3 regions of the Lysinibacillus sp. GW247-5R2A genome follow, and region 3 is predicted to be linked to each of the others. Evidence: riboswitches for the same ligand, from Rfam matches in the RefSeq annotation. Region 3 holds a riboswitch; each other region holds the start of a gene.
What was found. Region 3 has a riboswitch for cobalamin ahead of AC07YC_RS13525 (cobalamin adenosyltransferase family protein). Riboswitches for the same ligand answer to the same signal wherever they lie in the genome.
Positions count from the first base shown of each region.

Region 1: another riboswitch for cobalamin. It lies ahead of AC07YC_RS20110 (FecCD family ABC transporter permease); the one in region 3 lies ahead of AC07YC_RS13525 (cobalamin adenosyltransferase family protein).
Region 2: another riboswitch for cobalamin. It lies ahead of AC07YC_RS18965 (ABC transporter substrate-binding protein); the one in region 3 lies ahead of AC07YC_RS13525 (cobalamin adenosyltransferase family protein).

Region 1 is NZ_JBWKZL010000015.1:40,918-47,740, forward strand. It holds gene AC07YC_RS20080 (endonuclease Q family protein) at 1-762, opposite strand, end outside; gene AC07YC_RS20085 (hypothetical protein) at 832-1,002, opposite strand; gene AC07YC_RS20090 (TetR/AcrR family transcriptional regulator) at 1,146-1,727, shown strand; gene AC07YC_RS20095 (DMT family transporter) at 1,799-2,152, shown strand; gene AC07YC_RS20100 (DMT family transporter) at 2,152-2,466, shown strand; gene AC07YC_RS20105 (ABC transporter ATP-binding protein) at 2,543-3,334, opposite strand; gene AC07YC_RS20110 (FecCD family ABC transporter permease) at 3,340-4,386, opposite strand; cobalamin riboswitch at 4,583-4,773, opposite strand; gene AC07YC_RS20115 (biotin transporter BioY) at 4,928-5,524, shown strand; gene AC07YC_RS20120 (YdhK family protein) at 5,641-6,225, shown strand; gene AC07YC_RS20125 (response regulator transcription factor) at 6,267-6,823, opposite strand, start outside.
Region 2 is NZ_JBWKZL010000013.1:70,745-77,567, reverse strand. It holds gene AC07YC_RS18970 (FecCD family ABC transporter permease) at 1-595, opposite strand, end outside; gene AC07YC_RS18965 (ABC transporter substrate-binding protein) at 592-1,563, opposite strand; cobalamin riboswitch at 1,708-1,890, opposite strand; gene AC07YC_RS18960 (acyl-CoA dehydrogenase family protein) at 1,950-3,617, opposite strand; gene AC07YC_RS18955 (class I adenylate-forming enzyme family protein) at 3,619-5,121, opposite strand; gene AC07YC_RS18950 (MerR family transcriptional regulator) at 5,114-5,503, opposite strand; gene argS (arginine--tRNA ligase) at 5,724-6,823, opposite strand, start outside.
Region 3 is NZ_JBWKZL010000008.1:101,302-108,124, forward strand. It holds gene AC07YC_RS13500 (lysophospholipid acyltransferase family protein) at 1-424, opposite strand, end outside; gene AC07YC_RS13505 (putative RNA methyltransferase) at 504-1,337, opposite strand; gene AC07YC_RS13510 (MATE family efflux transporter) at 1,340-2,707, opposite strand; gene AC07YC_RS13515 (tyrosine-protein phosphatase) at 2,844-3,608, opposite strand; gene AC07YC_RS13520 (ABC transporter substrate-binding protein) at 3,744-4,694, opposite strand; gene AC07YC_RS13525 (cobalamin adenosyltransferase family protein) at 4,678-5,235, opposite strand; cobalamin riboswitch at 5,398-5,595, opposite strand; gene AC07YC_RS13530 (glutathione peroxidase) at 5,698-6,243, opposite strand; gene AC07YC_RS13535 (hypothetical protein) at 6,331-6,823, opposite strand, start outside.

The sequences.
Region 1 (6,823 bases), on a different contig from region 3:
GCCATAATTGGCGATGATAGCTCGTCCCTGTTGTTCACGAAGAGCCATTTGTAGCTCTACAAAATTTGCGTCTGCCAATCGTAATTTTTGATACTCTCGTGCGAGTTTTCCAAGAGAATGTGCGTCAGAATTACTTACGAATGGATATGCTTGAAGCTCTTTAATATGACGTACCATATTTGTGTCAGAGCTTAACCCTAATTCAATTGCATCTATTAGCTGGGGATCAAAGACTTCGCTTAGACTGTGATGAACACCTTTGCCATATAAACTTTTAAAGGGAGTAAATACATGAGCAGGAATAAATAGCCCTCCCAACTCATGGACTTTTTGTTGCAATGTTCTTCCATCACAGTAAATTCGTTGTGAGCTTAAATGAATATTTTTCATATGCTGAGACATCCAATTTGAAAATTGCTCCATGAGCAATAATGTAGGAAAGTAAGCAAGCACATGAATGGGACCATGGCAATATTGATCATAGATTTCTATTTCTGAACCTGGAATCAGTGTCGTTTCTTGAAAACGCAGTCCACCCTCTGCCAGTTCCACGAGTTCACCTTGGTTAATCATCTCTTTCATTTCCTCTATAACCTCAGGCGAATGACAATCAATAATACCAATGATGTCTAGTCCTTTTCTTGCACTAGCAGTCTCTAATATGCGCGCTAATGTCAACGTTTTACTACCAGTAATTTTCACAGCACGTCCTTTAGCTGTACGGCCAATATGAATATGTAAATCGGCATAGAACTCCTTCATGTTCATTCACTCCTTATACGCAACTTAAAATAAAAATACCTTACATGACTGCAAGGCATTTCACATTTATTATGATGGATGATTATTGGTTGTGCTATTATTTTCCTCATAGGCCCCAGAGTTATTTGGTGGCATAGACGATGAATCATAGGCAACTAATGTGACACCCATTTTTTTCTCTAGTTCATTAATTTTCGCAAGTTGCTGTGAATCTAATTGTGCAAATTTAATGTTTTCCATTGTCATCAATCCTTTCAAACATAAAGTTCCCTGAAATTAAAACAACTATACTTACCGAAAAATGACTGACTATCAGTCATTTTTCGTTGACATTCATTTTTCTCTCCTGTAACATACTAATAAGTAAGGCAAAAGTGAGGGATATCATGTCAAAGGAAGAAAAAATTATTCAAGCAGCCATTGAAGTATTTCGAGAAAAAGGTATTGAAAAAACAAAGGTTTCAGATATCGTAAAGGCAGCTGGAATTGCACAAGGAACATTTTATCTTTATTTCCCATCGCGTCTTTCGGTTATGCCCGCTATTGCCAAAAATATGGTAGAGCGCATTATGGCTACTGTCGAAGATGGTGTTTCAGATCATAAACCCTTTGAACAGCAGCTTGAAGAAGTGGTGGAGATGATTTTCTTAATTACGAAAGAATATGGAGATATCGTCGCACTTATTTATGCGGGTATTGCACAAACTGAGCATTTGAAAGAGTGGGAAAACATCTATTCACCCTACTATGCTTGGATGAGTCATTTTTTATTAACGGCTCAGCAACAAGGAATCATTCGAGATTCCATTAATACATCGCGATCAGCCAAGCTTATCATTGGTCTAATCGAATCTGCTGCCGAACAAATTTATTTGTTTGACGATAGCAAGGATGAAACCATGCAGCAGCTTAAGCTTGAGCTTCTAGACTTTTTATATCATGCACTTGGCCTACGTCACGCATAAGTGGCGTTCTCTTTTATTCTAGAAATGACTGAATGTCAGTCATAATATTCTACTACGGAAGGAATTTATTTATGCAAAAAGAATGGATGTATGTTGGACTAACAAGTTTATTTGAATTGTTTTGGATATTCGGTTTTAATGTAGCAAATGCATGGTGGCATTGGATCATTATTGTATCTATTATCGCTGTTGATTTTCACTTCTTATCGAAGGCTTGTGAAAAACTCCCTACGGGTACTGTCTATGCAATTTTCGCTGGAGCAGGTGCAATCGGTACGACATTAATGGATATTTTTATTTTCAATGGTGATTTTAATGCAATTAAAGGGATATTCATGGTTATTTTAGTATTGGGCGTTATTGGCCTAAAATTGGCGGATAATCCATCGAAGGATTCTAGTACGACAAAAGGAGTGGATGCATAATGGGCTGGGTATTCGTTATATTAGCAGCAGTGGCGGAAATAGTCGGTGTCATTGGTTTACGCTTTTATAGTCAACATAAAACCGTACGAAATTTATTATTATACGTCGGAGGCTTTGGTTTATCCTTTGCACTTTTATATGCCTCCTTCAACTATCTACAACTAAGCATCGCCTATGTTGTTTGGGTTGGTATTGGAACTGTAGGTGCCGTGCTGGTCAATATTATGTTCTTTGGGGAATCTAAAAACCTTGCACGAATCATCAGCATTATTGCGATTATCATTGGTGTTGCAGGTTTAAAAGCGGTATCTTAATAGTAGATGACAAAGGGCGCCCTCTTACATGAAGGGACGCCCTTTTTATTAGATGGTGTTGAATGATCGTAGCAAACTAAATAGGGTTGCCCCCTCTTGCGAATTGTTCAGGGACATATGTAAGATACGGCTTACCCGTCAGTGCATGTGTTTGAATATCAGCAAATACGCCAAATACTTCTCGCAACAATGATGGTGTAAGTACTTCTTCTGGTGTACCATGGCAAACAATGCGTCCGCGCTGTAAAACATAAATTTGGTCACAGTACATAGCGGCGATATTCAAGTCATGGAGAGCGGCTACTACTGTTAGATGCAAAGTTTGAATTAAGTCCATCAGTTGAAGTTGATGTTGAATATCTAAATGATTTGTTGGTTCATCTAATATAAGTACCTGTGCTTGCTGAGCGAGTGCTCTTGCCACCATAACACGCTTCTTCTCCCCACCGGAAAGTGAGCTAAAGCTTCTTTTCGCTAGGTGCAATATGCCCGTTTGCTTCAAAGCATCTTTTACAATTTGAAAATCTTGCTCTTGATCAAGCTCTAATAGCTTTTTATGTGGAGTCCTTCCCATACTGACTAAATCATGAACAGTAAAGTCAAATAATACGGGTGTTTCTTGACTAACAACGGCTAAATTTTTTGCAATGGCTTTACTAGATTGCTTTAAAATATCTTGTTCATTTAACAAGACTGTCCCACTTTCAGGCTTTAGGAGACGATACATATTTTTAAGCAATGTCGACTTCCCACTACCATTGGGGCCAATTAATCCGACAAATTGCTTTTCCTTTATTTTTACACTTACCTCATGAAGTATTCGCTGATCGTAAATGGAGAATGATACTTGTTTTGCTTCTAATGTCATGGAAGTTAATCTCCTTCACCGAAAGAATAATTATTACGACGGAGTAACCAAATGAAAAACGGCCCCCCACAAAAGGCTGTAATAATACCGATTGGCATTTCCTGTGGAGCAATAATAATTCGAGCTAATGCATCAGCCCAAACTAAGAAAATCCCTCCCAATAAAGCACTGACCGGTATTACATATTTATAGTTAGAACCGACAATTAATCGTACTATATGCGGAATGATTAATCCCACAAATCCGATAGAACCGCTCACTGCTACAAGTACCCCCGTTAAAAGTGAGACAAGTAAAATGAGCTGTATGCGAAATTGTTGAAGATTCACCCCTAACGTTACCGCCGCCTCTTCCCCAAGTAAAAGCAAATTTAAATTTCGATAGAATAGCCATAAAAGCCCGAACACAATGAAAAAGATGGAGGAGGGAATAATAATATTATTCCATTTTGCTCCAGCTAAGCTGCCTAACATCCAAAACATAACGGACTTTAAAGCTCCCTCTTGCTTCGACATCATTAATATAAAATTAGAAATGGCCGTTAATATAAAGGAAACCGCCATCCCTGCCAATAGCAAGCGAAAAATCGAGACACGGCCACCTACGCGCGATAAGAAAAACACTAACCCAATTGCGAGCAAAGACCCTATAAAGGCTGATACAGAAAGTGCGTAGATACCTAAAAATGAAAAAGCTCCTAAAATAATTACTGAAGTTGCTCCAACTGCTGCTCCTGAAGAAATTCCTAAAATATATGGGTCTGCAATGGAATTTCGTACAAGTGCTTGAATCGCTGCCCCTGCAATGGCTAAACCCGCTCCTACAATAGCGGCAAGGATGACACGGGGGACTCTTATTTGCCAAATAATGATTTCCTGTGAGCGACTCCAATCTTGCTCTATTGAGTGTTGTATAAAGGGTAATTTCGAAAGAATTACTTTCCATACATATAATGGCGTCACCGAAACAGATCCAACCATTACAGCAAGTGTCATGGATACGATTAATATTAAAAGAAGCACTAAAGAAAATAACATAAATTTTTTATTCATTCATTAAACTCCTACTAAGATGATGAATGAAGCAATTAAATATACGTTCGCATAATGTAGGTCAGATGATCTTACTTCAGTTGGCACTCAATAAAAAAAAGGCATTTCATGCAAAAATACGCACAAAAATACCCTCGAATAAACAAAGTCAGAAAATCCAGCTATTGTCCGTAATTGCTTGCATCCTCGTGGGCATTACAGGTATTACTTATTGGCAGGTCTCCTGACTTCGATTCATCATCCTATAAATAGCCTTCCCATTTTTAACAGTGGCAAATAAACATGATAGGACTCCTCGTTACAGTTGCGGGACAGCGTCGGACTTCCACCGACTTCCCTTTTAAGCGACATTGTTTAAAATGTCACACCAATAGTATGTAAAGTTAAAAAATTATGACGATTCTATCATACAGTTTTATAGATAGTTAGTCTACAAGGAATTTCCAATACATTTGAGTTAACTAATACTTATAATATAGTTGACACATTTGTTTTTGTTTTTTACACTAACGGTAACTACTTTGAAATTAGAGGTGAAATCATGTCAACAGTATCAGAACAAAGTCATCTAAAATTAAAGACAGTAGATATCGCCTATATAGGAATATTTTCTACCCTCATGATGATCGGTGCCAATATAACTTCCTTTGTGCCCTTTATGACAGTGGGAGGAGTGCCGATAACTCTACAAACCTTTTTTGCCATTTTAGCCGGACTTATTTTGGGTAGTAGGAAGGGAGCGCTTGCCTGCACAGTCTATATGTGCATTGGGTTAGCAGGAGCACCTGTCTTTGCTCGCTTTGGTGGAGGGTTCAGTCAACTATTAAGCCCTACATTTGGATTTATTATCACTTTTATTTTAGCAGCATATGTTGCCGGTTTAATGGTAGAACGAAGTGGTACAAAGAAAAGCTATATACTAGCCGCATTCATCGCAACTGCTATCAATTATTTAGTTGGTACAAACTGGATGTTTATTGCGTATAAACTATGGGCCAGTGCGCCAGAGGATTTTTCCTATAGATTAGCATGGCTCTGGATGATTCCCCCACTCCCAAAAGATATTATCTTAGCTATTTTCGCTGGTATTTTAGCGTACCGACTACAAAAAACATTGAAAATCATGCCCATTCAATAGCGCTTCCATCCACTTCTTTAGTCAATAGACTAAAGAAGTTTTTTGTAATAATGAATGTCCATCATTTCTGCATATTTGTTTGTTACAGTAAGGGCAAATAGAAAGGAGGATCTCATATGACATTCAAGCGAAGATGGTCAGGTGGACTATTATCAGCAGTTGCTATACTTACTTTATCCGCTTGCTCTGAAGATAAAACAGAGCCTTCATCAACTTCAGATACTGCTCCTGAGACTGAGCAACAAACAGAAATGGATCACTCCACAATGAATCATTCTAGCTCAGCAGAAGTGCCAGCTACATTAATAAAAGCTGAAGATCCAGCATTTCCGGTTGGAAGTACCGCTATGATGACAGATGGGCATATGGAGGGGATGAAGGGTGCCGAAGCGACGATTGTTGGTGCCTATAAAACTACAGCCTATATCATTTCTTATGATCCAACATCAGGTGGCAAACGTGTAGAGAATCATAAATGGATTATCCATGAGGAATTATTGGATGTTGGGGAAGCACCACTGTCCCCTGGTACAGAGGTAAAAACGACCGCTACTCATATGGAAGGCATGAAAAACGCAACCGTCCGCATTGAAGAAGCTGTACCAACCACAGTTTATATGGTTGATTACACTTCAACCACGAATGGTGAAGCAGTGAAAAATCATAAATGGGTAACAGAAGATGAGTTAACAGCGCAATAATTCGAACAACCTCTCCCAGTATATTTGGCAGAGGTTGTTTTCTAGTTTTTATGTTCTAAAGGCTTTCGGTCCGCAAACTTATGCCATTTATAGCCGATTCCCCAAACGGTTTGCAAGTAATCATCAGCAGGAAAGCCACTTTTCCTTAATTTTTCTCGTAAATTACGGACATGGGAATCGATAGTGCGATCCTCAATGGATACATGATAACCCCAAACTGTGTTAATAAGATGTTCTCTTGAAAACACTTTATTTTGATAATCTAGAAATAAGGACATCATGGAGAATTCTTTTGGTGTTAATGGGATTGCCTCTTGTTGAAAATACAACTCAAAGGATTCTTTATCTAAGCGTAACCCCTCAAAGACAACCACCTTGTTTTCTATCTTGGTTCTCCTTAATACAGCATGTATACGTGCTAATAGCTCTTCCTCATCAAAAGGCTTTACTATATAATCATCTGCCCCATGGTTTAAACCTTTTACAATATCTGAATGCTCTCCTTTAGCCGTAAGCATGATGATAGGCACATGCCAAAACTTCCTGATTTCTTCACACACTTGAAATCCATCCATCTCTGGCATCATAATATCCAAAA
Region 2 (6,823 bases), on a different contig from region 3:
TGACAAACGGAATAATCATTTGAACATACGGCCAACCACGCATAGAAACAGAACCGAGTAGCCAGCCGATTACTTGGCGCAGCTCCTCTCCCGATAAAGCAATCATTAACGAAATTAACGATCCTAAAAAGGAACTAAAGATAACACCTGTTAAAATCAGTGTTTCCATCTTTAAAGAACGGTCCACTACTCTAGCAAAGCTCATCACAATCACCATTGTAATAATCGCACCTATCATGCTAAAGGTAGGTAAGGCATACAAACCTACAACAGGTATAGAAATATTAAAAAAGATTGTCATGACTGCGCCGACAGAAGCACCCGATGAAATACCTAATGTATATGGATCTGCTAATGGATTTTTGAGCAAGCCTTGGAAAGCCGCTCCCGCAATGGCGAGAGAAGCTCCTACTAGCCCCGCTAAAAGCACACGGGGCAAGCGAATTTTCCAAAAGATATTGGCAGCTGTTTCATCAACTGATTGATTCCACAGTACTTCTATCGGAATATGAACAGAGCCTATAGCGACGCCACACCAGATGCTAATGATAAGAAGCGTACATGTTAATACATAGGCTGTTGCTACTTTTTTCACTTAAATACCTCAGGGTAGATAGCTTTTGCTAATTCCTCAAGGCCATCCGCCAAACGTGGTCCCTGACGGCTTGTTGTGCTTTCATCTACTTGCACAATAGCATTATTTTTTACTGCATTAATTGTCTCGAAACCTGCACGCTTTGGTATTTTTGTTAAAATATCAGGTACATAACTATATGTCACCACGATGACATCTGGATTTTTTGTGATAATTTGTTCTGCACCAATTTCATACCAATTATCACCGTCTGCTGCTACATTTTTTGCATGGATCATCTCCAGCATTGCGTTCATAAATGTGCCTTGACCAGCTGTATAAATATTAGGTTCATCAGAGGCTTCTACAAAAACGTTCTTAGGTTCAACGTCTTTCACTTTCCCTTGAACCTCATCCACTTTCGCCTTCATGTCAGCAATGATTTTTTCAGCTTCTGATAATTTCCCTGTAGCACGCCCAAGCTGTTCAATCGTTGTATAGGTTTCATTAAAATCTTGGGCATTTTTCACAACAAATACTTTCACGCCCGCCGATTCTAGCTGTGCTATGGCCGATTCCGAAAGAGACATGCTAGATTCATGTGCAAAAACGATATCTGGCTCTAAGGCAATAATTTGTTCAATATTGTATTCCATGCCACCAACCTTATCCTTTTCAGCTACCTCTGGTGGATAATCGTCGTTGTCAGTAACCCCTACGATTTCATCCTTTAAACCTAGGCCAAACAATATTTCTGTATTACTTGGAATTAGTGACACTATTTTTTCAGGAGGAGCCTCTAGTGTAATATCCTTCCCAATAGCATCCGTTATAGTCATAGGGAATGTTGCTGCTTCCGTTTTAGATGTCTCTTGTTGTGTTTGCTCTTCTGTAGGTGTGGAATTGTCTTTTTGCGCCTCTTGTCCACAAGCCGCTAGCAACCCTATCGTTAAAAATGCCGATACCCCTATTTTCCAAAATTTCTTCATGTGAATCCTCCTTCGTTGATTTGTGCGTTCATGTGTTAGAAATATTCCTCCATCAAAATAAGACCCCTCATCTTCGAATGATGAGGGGTCAAAATCGCACCAAAAAACTGATACAAAATCCACCATCCTATCCTCGTAGGCTGTCATGTCTATGCTATAAAGGCAGGTCTCCTGGCTTGTGCTCATTACGTTTTTTCAAGCCTTCCCGAAATCTTCAGTGGCATCATTTGAAAAAACTCACACTTACAGTGGCGGGACCGCATCGGAATTACACTGATTTCCCTTTTCACTTTACATAAGTAAAGAACCTTTATACTATTCAGTTGATTTTATTATACATGAAATTAAAAAAAGTCGCCTCTATATCAAGGCGACTCCAAGGGTTATTAGACGATTTCAGCAAAATACTGTACGGTTTTCATCGGAGCACCGATCGTTCGTAATGACCAAGTTTGCTCTAAATAAACATCCGCTAGTTTGTCATATTTCCCACCAAATTTCTGTGCCCACTCAACGGCTACGACACTTTCATATAATTGGGCCATTTTTTTGGCAACATCCTTTGCTTCAAACGTTTTTGTCGCTTCATCGAGAGTACTAAAAATTTGTAAGGTTGCCGATAGTTTAGTTAATTGCTCTTGAACGATTTTCACTAATGAATGGTCTGTTAATACTTCTAATCGCTCGCTCATCTCTTGAACAAACAATTCATGTGCCCTGTATTTATCCACTAAGCGAATAAGCTCCAAAGCTAGTATATTAGCCGTACCCTCCCATACCGTCAGCACTTGCGCATCTCTCAATAAGCGTGGTGTTACAAAGTCCTCAATATAGCCATTCCCGCCATGTAGCTCAATTGCTTCACTTGCATAATGGACCGCCTGCTCTGCCGTTTCCTTTTTCATAATGGCAATATATAAACGGTTCATGATGGTGTCTTGCTCTGTTCCCTGACCACTTGTCACTTTATCGTATAATTGAATAAGATCAAAAATCGTAGCTACTTCTACATGCAGCTTAGCGGCATATTTACCCAATGTATCCTGGATCATAGGATACTGTGTTAAAGGTTTACCAAATGCATATCGATTTGACACATAATGCTTCGCCTCTAAGAAGCCACGGCGCATAATGCCAATAGATGCCACAGCATTACAAATTCTTGATAAATTAAGAGCCTCCAGCATATAATAAATCCCTTTATTGTGATCACCAACTACATACGCGAGTGCTCCATCAAACTCAACCTCACCAGATGGAACGGCTTTCACACCTAATTTATCTTTTAGTCGTCGAATACGAAGATGGTTAGCCGATCCATCTTCATTACGCCATGGAACAGCAAAAAGAGTTAATCCTTTAGAGCCTGCTTGTGCACCCTCTATTCGTGCCAATACCATTGCAACCCCACACATCCCTGCATTGGAGGCGAAATACTTTTCACCATAGAGGCGGTATTCATTCCCCACAAGTTTTGCTTCTACTACATTCGCACCAACATCTGAGCCTCCTTGTCGTTCCGTTAAAAATGTCGCTCCCTCATATAGCTCCCTATCGCCTGTTGCACAAACATGCGGTAAAAAGCGCTTCTTAACTTCTTCCTCTGCATAATGGTCTAATAAATAGGCAGTAGCCATCGTTAATGTCACAGGGCAATAAAAACCGGGCTCCGCATGTGACAGTAAATAACCTTGCGCAAAACTATAGACATAATTCCCTTTGTGACCTAGTTGGGGAATATCTTTATGCACATAGCCAACAATCCCCGTATTATATGTCTCTTCGATTGTTTTTTTGTAGCCGTCATTGACCCATATCTCTGAAACCTCTTCACCGTAGGCATTATATCTTTGAAGGCGAGGCTCTCCTTGTCGATCAGTATGTTTCGCCCTCACGTCTATAGCACCCGCACATAGCTCACCAAAGTCCGTCAATTCCCGATGCGCATAAGATAAAAATTCTTTATCCAGCATCATTTCCAACACCTTTTGAAGCGTATCATTATCTGTAAAAAAATTGCTTGTGCCTGCTATTTCCTGTTGTAAAACTCTCATACTATCTCACCTCTTGTCCTTTCAAAAATTGTTTTAAAATTTTGCCTGACGCATTCCTTGGTAGCGCTTCCACTTTTTCAAAAATACGCGGTATTTTATACTTAGCAAGCTGTCCCTCTAAATAATCTTTTAGAGCCTCTTCATCAATATCCTGTTTAGCGGAATACACAGCCTTCACTGTCTCTCCCCATTGTGGATGTGGAACACCAACCACTGCCGCCTCAAATATTCCCTCAAAGCTTAAAAGGCAATCTTCAATTTCTTTCGGATAAATATTGACCCCACCCGAAATAATCACATCTTTTTTTCGATCAACAATCCAAATAAAGCCATCTTCATCCTTACGAGCTAGATCTCCTGTTTTTAACCAACCGTCTATAAAGGCCGCATTGGTTGCCGCTTCATCTCTGTAGTAGCCAAGCATATTACCCTCACCAAATAAAACGATCTCCCCTACTTCTCCTGCTGGTACATCTTCGCCACTGTCGTTAACAATACGTATCTCTGTACCTAAAGGTGCTCGCTGTCCAATACTCCCAGCCTTTCCTTCATGCTCCTTGCCAAATAACAATGATCCACTTGGTCCCGCCTCTGTTAATCCATATACACATGTTAAATTAGTTGTGCGGAAGGACTGTTGAATGAACCGAACCTCATTTTCAGATAAAGGTGCACCTCCATACACCCACCATTTCATGGAGGACAAATCAGCTGATTGCAATCTTGGCAACTGTGCTGTTAATAAATAAGCAACAGGTGCGCCAAAGAAATGGGTCGTTTTTTCTTTTTCAATGGAATCTATTAATAAGTCTGGTGTAAAAGTTGGCGTTAACACATTTGTAGAGCCTACAAAAACACCTGCCATTAAAAATAAATGCAATGGAGCCGAATGAGTTAATGGCATCATTAGCAATATACGGCTTTCAGGCTTGACCTCCATTTCAACCGCAATCATTTGCGCAACCGTTAAAATATTACGATAGCTAAACAATACGCCCTTTGGATTCCCAGTTGTACCTGATGTGTACAAAATAGTCGAAGCATCATCCTCGTTCAACTGACATTCAATCGTTTGGGCACTGGCACTTTGAATGATTGTTTCAAAATGAAGCCAGCCAGTTACTTGTTGTCCTGTTTTAATTTTTAACGGGATTCCGGCAATATGCTGGACTGCCGCAAAAATGGCTTCATGAGCAATAATCGCCTTTGCCTCAGCATGCTGTGCCACATACTCTACTTCTTGTAATGTAAACTTAGCATTGACTGGGACGACAATAGCACCCATTCGCTGAATAGCAAAATAGCTTACGACAAACTCTACAACGTTAGGCATAAAAATCAGAACTTTATCTCCCTGCCTTACACCCTGTTCTAATAAGGCATGACTAAAACGAGTCGCTTGCTCATCTAAATCATAATAGGTCACTCTTCTACCATGACAAATAACGGCTTCCTTTGTTGGATACTTACGGGCATTACGTGCTAATAAATCGGAACTATTCATCGTGCATCTCTCCCCTTAAAGTCGTTAATTTTTCATTAAACATGCCATGCATTTGTTGTAATTCATTTCTCATTTGCGTAAGCTCAGCTATTTTCCTATCAATCTCCTGAATCTTTTGCTCTCCGTATTCAACGGTTCGCTCCAATTGCTGAATTCCTGAGCGATCAAAATCAAAAAGTAATACCATTTCCTTGATCTCCTCCAGTGAAAAGCCGTAACGCTTTCCTCTAAAAATAAGCTTGAGCTTCGCAAATTCTTTTTTTGAAAAGGTTCGTTGATTCGTAGATGAACGTTGAGGACAAAGAAGCCCAAGCTCCTCATAATAACGAATTGTACGCGTGGACACATCGAACTCCTTAGCCACCTCTTGAATCGTCTTCATAATCGTCTCCCCCTTCCTGATTGGCAACAGTATACCATTGACGTTAACGTAAACTTCAACAAAATTTTCGAAATTAACAGAAAAATATGGTTTGAAGCAGAAATTTTAATGATTAGCCAATAATCCCGTATCACTCACTACCATTTTTTAATGTGTAAACCCGCTTTCTATCCATAAAAAAGCCCCCAACACTTTTCCTGTTAGGGGCTAAGATAGACTATTACATTTTTTCTGGTGCTGACACGCCGATTAAACGAAGCGCATTAGCAATTGTTGTACGAACGGCAGTAATTAATGCTAAGCGAGCTTCTGTTAGCTCTTTGTTTGAAGCATCTAATACTTTTTCTGCATTATAGAAACTATGGAAAGCTGCTGCTGTTTCTTGAATATAATTTGCGATACGGTGTGGTGTACGATGTTTAGCCGCGTCAGCTACCACTTGTGGGAAATCGCCAATTTTTTTCAATAAATCAATTTCCTTTTCAGCTGTTAATAGGTTTAGGTTTTCACTTGTAGCAGCAAAACCTTGTTCATTGGCAGAGCGTAAAATTGATGAAATACGTGCATGTGCATATTGTGCATAATACACTGGGTTTTCATTAGATTGCGATACGGCAAGGTCAAGGTCAAAGTCCATATGAGAATCGCCTGCTGTTTTTACGAAGAAGTAGCGAACTGCATCTAAACCAACTTCTTCTACAAGCTCGCGCATTGTTACCGCATTGCCTGTACGTTTAGACATTTTGAATTTTTCACCGTTTTTATAAAGCTGAACCATTTGAATTACTTCTACTTCTAATGTATCACGATCATAGCCTAATGCTTGAATGGCAGCCTTCATACGTGGAATATAGCCGTGATGGTCCGCTCCCCAAATATTAATTAATTTATCAAAGCCACGGACAATTTTATCCTCATGATAGGCGATATCTGGCGTTAAATATGTGAACGAACCATCGTTTTTAATTAATACACGGTCTTTATCATCACCAAAAGTTGTTGAACGGAACCATGTAGCGCCATCCTCTTCAAACACATGACCATTTGCTTTTAATTTATCTAATGCCACTTCAATTTTTCCGTTTTCATATAGAGATGTTTCAGAATACCAAACATCAAAGTTTACACGGAAGTTTGCTAGGTCTGTTTTTAATTTATCTAATTCTAACGCTAAACCATGCTGACGGAAGAATGCAAAACGTTCTTCATCTGATTTAGTTAGGATTGCATCACCATGCTCTTTTGCTAGCTTTCCAGCAATTTCAATAATATCCGGGCCATGGTAGCCGTCTTCTGGCATTTCGGCATCCATTCCTAATG
Region 3 (6,823 bases):
AGGCAGCTGGAACAATTTGCGCCTTTGCCAATTGAGCGATTGTAATGGCCCCTTGCTTTAAGTCCGTTCCTTCTGAATTACGTGTTCCAGATGGGAATATCCCCACTACTTTTCCTTCTTTCAATAGCTGTGAGGGAATTTTAATAACGCTCGGACCGGGATTATCACGGTCCACTGGGAAGGCATTTAAATGTTCAATAAGCCAGCCAAGACCCTTCATTTCAAATAATTGCTTCTTCGCCATAAAGTGAATTTCCTGAGGGTACATGGCAACGCCGAGGTTTAAAATATCTACATAGCCTGTATGCGTACAAGCTATAATATATCCACCTTCTTTTGGCAAGTTTTCCTCACCATACACACGAGCCTTCGAACCCATAAGTTTTAATATTACTTTAACAAGATTTGCTACTAATTTATACACTGTCACATTCCTACCTTATTCAATAGTTATTCCCATTGTAATCGAAAAGACTAGTATACTGCAATTGTAGGTGACCATCTTACATCTTTCCAACCAATAGATCTACATCAATCGTCATTTCACTTAATACAATGTCTGTCTCATCTTTTTTATGCCAGCCCATCGGTGTCATCTCCAATAAGGCAGGAACAAGCTCCTGAGCAAGTGGCAATGTATAAGTGACTCGTTCTATATTCACTTCGCCAAAACTATCTTGGAAACGAGCAACAATTTGTTCATTAGAATATGTTTCCTTACTCGAATCGGCATATAATTGAGCACGCAGCTCCTGTAAATAGCCGCTTTGTGGCACAACCTTCACAACACAGCCATTAGGCGCAAGAAGCCTTTTAAATTCTTCATAATTTGCTGGTGATAAAATATTTAAAATAGCGTCAAAGCTATCTTGTGCAAAAGGACTCTTAGCTAAATCGCCAACACACCAAATTTGCTGTGGATAATGTCGAGCCGCAGCCAAAATGCCCTCTTTAGCTATATCAATACCGATGCCTACCCCATTCTTTTTCTCATTCATAATACGGGCCAAATGCGATCCCTCTCCACAGCCCGTATCGAGCACTGTATTCGCAGAGTTAATAAGCTCCCCAATCTTTGCTTCTACAACATCATAAATCCCACTATCAATAACAGCCTTGCGAGATTCAAAAAGATCCTTACTATATTTAGAAGTAGAGCCATGTGTCAGCATATTGACATAGCCCTGCTTGGCAATATCAAAAGAGTGATTGGCAGAGCAAACGAGTCTCCCCTGCTCATAGACGTGCATCGTTTGCTGACATAACGGACATGCAAAAAGCGCAATATGTTGATCGATCAATGCTGCTCCTATTGCACGTTTAGAAAGTGCTCCCATTGCTATTCCTCCTTCTGTTCATTCGGTGAAACGAGGGCAAAACGCTCCCATTTTCGGCTTTTCCATCTAAAGTATACGATAATTGCCCGTACCCATTCATCTGCAGAGATAGCTAACCAAATACCCACTAAACCCCAATCGAGGACGAATACCAAAAAGTAACCTAATGGGAGGCTCATACAAACCATCGATAGAAAACCGATTTTAACAGGGAACCTTGCGTCTCCTGAGGCACGTAAAGAGTTAATGACGACTATATTCATTGTCCGACCAGTTTCTAGCACTATACTTAATGCCAAGACAGATGCTCCGATAGCCATCACCTCGGGGTTATCTGTAAAAACATGCATAAGCTGCTTGCGGAAAATGGTCACTACACCAACCATAATAATAGTAAAAATAAATGCTGCTCGGACACTTGTCCACAGCTGATGATAAGCCTCATCCTTTTCTCCAGCACCTACATGCCTACCGATAATGATCGCCGTTCCTGTCCCAATCGCAATAGCGAATAAATAGGTAAACATCGATATGTTCATAGCATATTGTCTCGCCGCCAAAGTTTCTGCCCCTAAATATGTGGCATAATATAAAAACATGATTTGGCAAAACTGGTAAAGAACTTGCTCAAAAGCAGACGGTAAACCAATATTTAAAATTTTTCTTACATATTCCTTGGAATACTCAAAGTAGTAGTGTAGCTTTACTCGTACTTCCATCACTTGATAAAGCAACCAGAAAAACACAATCATCGCTAATCCTCTACTAATCACTGAAGAGATGGCTGCACCTTTTACACCAAGCTCTGGTAAACCAAAATTCCCAAAGATCAGGCCGTAATTAAGGACAACATGCAATACATTCATGCCGAGTGATACATACATCGTCTGTTTCGTCCAACCATGAACACGAATAATTGCAGCAAGGGCATTAATGATTGCTTGAAGGAAAATAAAACTCCCTATAATCACTAAATAACTTTGAGCATAATGAAGGACCTCACCTTGCAAGTTCATCATCGACATTAAATGACTAGCAAAGAAGAAAAATAGAACACTCATTATAAGGCCAACTGCCAAATTCATTGTGACTGCTAGAGCCGATATTTTAGCCGCTTCAAAAAAACGTTTCGAACCTAAATATTGTGATACAACGATGGATGCACCGTTGCCGACTACCTCAAGAATTAAAATAGCAATATGAATATATTGATTGGCTGCACCTACCCCTGACACAGCATTATCTGATAGCGCACTAAGCATAAAAGTATCGGCTAGCCCCATCAACATAAATAAAAATACTTCTAAAAAGATAGGCCATGTTAAATGGAATAGACTTAACTTCTTTGTTTCTTTTATTGTGTCTGCCAATACCTTCACTTCTCCTATACTTTTCTTAAAAATCTATTGTATCTTATCATAAATTTTCAGACTGTAAAGAGATTTATAGGAAGACAGCGCTTCCACATAAAAAATCCCTCTCACTAATTTGTGAAAGGGATTTTATTTAGATTAAGCAATATGACTGTAATTGCTCACGCTTATCAGCCGTTAAACCAAACTCCTGCTCCAAAAAAGCTGTCTTTGAGCCATAACGATGATCCATAGCATCTAACGCTGCCTGTAAATAGTCCTCACGAGCGGACATTAAGGCATAAAATTGCTGTAATTCTTGTTCATTATATTGGTGCTGGATCGTTTGAGCCATTCTTTCTACCATGGGACGCAAATGAATATTCGTATCTAAATAATCTTCCATAATAGTCTCTTCAGGTACGTCTAAAGCTAATAAAATAAGAGCTCCACCAATTCCTGTTCGGTCCTTTCCAACTGCGCAATGATGGACTAGCCCTAAATTATCAGGGTTTTGTATAGTCATCATTAATTCTTTAAAAGAGGGATTATGAAAAGGCATTTGTGCATAAAAGTCCTTGAACATATCAGCGTTAACTACTTTATAAAACTCTCTACCACCTGTATTGGTTGGCATTTCAAAAGCATGCTTTCCCTTCGCAGGGATTTGAATATATCGAGTTTGTGGAAACACAGGGTTAGGATTATGTTGTACTTCATTTGTGTCACGATAATCAAAAATTGTTTTAATACCTAATGTTTCAAATAATTCTTTATCTGTCGATGTCATTTTACCAAGTGCGGCAGAGCGATAAAATAAGCCATTTCTTATAACACGCCCATCCCTCGTTTGATATCCCCCCATATCTCGGAAATTATAAACAGCCTCAAACGGAATATTTTTTTGTACTTGCTTCACTGAACTACACCTCCCTATATTAATAAGCGTTCTTACCTTTATTCTATCGAACAAACTACATGAATACCAATTTTCACACTAGGTAATATAATAAAAAATGCTAGCTGTAATAAACAACTAGCATTTTCTACGATCTTATTTGTATAACTCTGGATACACAGCTTTAGCAACAAGCTCAACCGCTTCACCGATACGTGGACCTGGACGATTTGAGATATCTGTGTCAAGGGATTGAACTGCCTTGTTTTGAATAGCTGTTACCGTATTCCACCCATCACGAGCAAGAATTTCTCCAATTGGATTTTCTGTATAGTTGACTGTTGTTAAAATGACGTCTGGATTTCTCGCAATTACATCTTCCTCAGATACTTGCTTCCAGCCATCTAAATCTGCAAACACATTCTTTACATTTGCCGTATTTAATATTTCTTGTTGGAAAGTACCAGAGCCTGCTGTATATATTTCTGGCTTTGGACTAATTTCTAAATAAACATTTTTTGGTGTTTTTACTTCCTCAACCTTTGTTTGCACATCAGCGATTTTTGCTTTAATTTCCTCGTTTAATGCCTTTCCTTTATCCTTAACATCCATAACAGCTGCAATTTGTTCGATATCTCCATATACATCATCAAATGTAGCCGCCGATTGAATAACAAACACTTTAATTCCTGCATCCTCGAGTGGCTTAAGTGCATCCTTCTCACCAATCGTATACGCAATAACAACATCTGGCTTTAACGTTAAAATTCGCTCACTGTTATAATTCACCGTATCAGAAACACGTTCGATTTTTTGGGCGGCTTCTGGATATGTATCATATTCAGTGGCACCTACAATTTTATCGCCAACTCCTAATGCAAATAGAATTTCTGTGTTACTTGGTTGTAAGGACACAACCGTTTTTGGCACTTCCTTAAACTCTATTTCTACACCACGATCATCGGTTACTTTATAACTTGTTTGCTCAATCTTTTGTTCATCTTGGGAAGCATTTTTATTTTTTGTATCTTCCGCAGTTCCACAACCTGCTAAAACGATCGCTAGCAATAAAACCGATAGCCATTGTAAATTAAATAGTTTCTTCATTATTATTCACCTTTTTCTTTTTCATTGGATACGATTTACTCATAAACGGAATTTCAGCTATTCCAGCTTGTTGATTCGTATAGACAGCCATTACAAAACATACATTGGCTAATAAGCCTAAATAATCGAAGAGAATAGTCGGTACCTCTCGTTCTTCCGAAACCTTGTGTAAAGTTCGATATGATTTTTTCGCCTCACTACGACATAGATGTAAAGCGGCAGCAGCCTCTGTTCCTTGAGGTAAAACAAAATTTTGAATCTCTTCCTTCACATGACTTACATAAAAATCATAGCGCTCACTTAACCAGGATAGATCCTCATCTGTAACTGCTAGCTTCCCACGAACTGAGCCATTCACATGATAAGCCATAGGTAAAATCTGTGTTACATCATCTGCAACAATCTGGACATCCTCTTTCTTTACTATAGCTAGCGCAACCCCTAAATGCGTTGTTAAACTATCTGTGCGAATCTCAAAATCGACAGTTGAAGCCTTCTCTCGCATAAAAGGATAACAAGAATAACGTGCATCTTTTTTCACCCTGCTGTCCCCCCTTTTCATCATGAAAATCCTCACTTTTTTAGAACATAAAAAAACGTCGCTCCTCACGCAAAGGAACGACGAAAATAACATACTGATTGTCATAGAAACACGACACTGCCTATGTATTTGCCGTATATCCTCCTAGCTTCCGAAGAGTTGTTATACATTCAAATAAAGGTCGGTCTCCTGGCTTGTACAACGCTCCTATATAATTTATAAGAGCTATAAAGAACCTTCCCATTTCCTATGAAACAGTGGCTCATCTTTATAATAGCTGTACTTACAGTTGCGGAAACAGCTTCGGCTTATACCGAATTCCCGATTATGCTAACTAGCACCTTTATTCTGCAAGAATAATTCACTTGTAAAGCAGTTTATCATAGATTGATAGGAAAAAATAGTTGCGTACAAAAATGATAGCCGTTTTAGAAGCATTTTCATTTCCATAAAATCACTCTACTACAATACTTTTCCAATCGCTTGCTCAATATCAAGCTGTGAGTCTGTAGGCTCAAAGCGGGCTATGGTTTTCCCGCTTGCATCTACTAGAAATTTAGTAAAATTCCAGCGAATATTACGACCATCTAAAAAGCTTGGAGCAAGTTGAACAATTGCCTCAGCAAGCATTTTCTCCTGCATGCTTGCTTTTCCAAATTCACGAAAATCGACTTCATGTTTTAAATAATTAAATAAAGGGTGTGTCGTCTCACCATTTACTTGGACTAGCTCAAAAATAGGAAACGTAACTCCATAGTTTACCTTACAAAGATGCGCAGTTTCCTCTCCATCTTCAGGATTTTGATGGCCAAACTGATCACAAGGAAATCCTAAAACGACAAAATTATTTTTGCCATATTTATCGTACATTTTTTGTAAGTCTTCAAATTGATATGTAAAACGGCATTGATTGGCCGTGTTAACAATTAGCATCGTTTTTCCTCGAAAAGTTTCCATTGATAAAATTTCACCATTCGGCTTTCGTACTAAATAATTATAAATGCTCATTCCCTAACCCCTTTTGTTTTTTCATATATTATAGTTGACTAATCTCCTAATAACCAAAGAGTTTGCACAAAAAACACCACCTCGTTACTAAGAACGGATGGCTGACTTATATTTCTTTTTATATTTAACATTTTGCTCTTCATTAATTAAGCGATGGGCAATGTCTAATAGTTTAGGATCACTCGTTTGATCATATAATTTTTTTAAAGATACAATAATATCATAGCGAATGAGAGTAGGATGCTTTTCATCTAAACAAGTTTGAAATCTCTTGGCTAAATAGGATACGACTAAATCGCTTTGTACTTGGCCTGCTAAACCAATTTTCCAAATTGCCTGTAATGTATGCCTTGCCGTGACGGGCTTTTCATCATAAGTCACAGCCCAAATCTTTAAAAAATCTTCTAATACTCTTTCTTCGGGATCACTTTTTGCAGCTAAAGCACATAAAATTTGTGCGGCAAGTGCACGTGCATGCCCATTTTTATATGTAAGTGCTTGTACAAGCTGTTCCCACACTGCATATGTCCAATCTACGGGCTCCTGCATAATTTTCATCAGTTCCTCGTAAGATTCATAT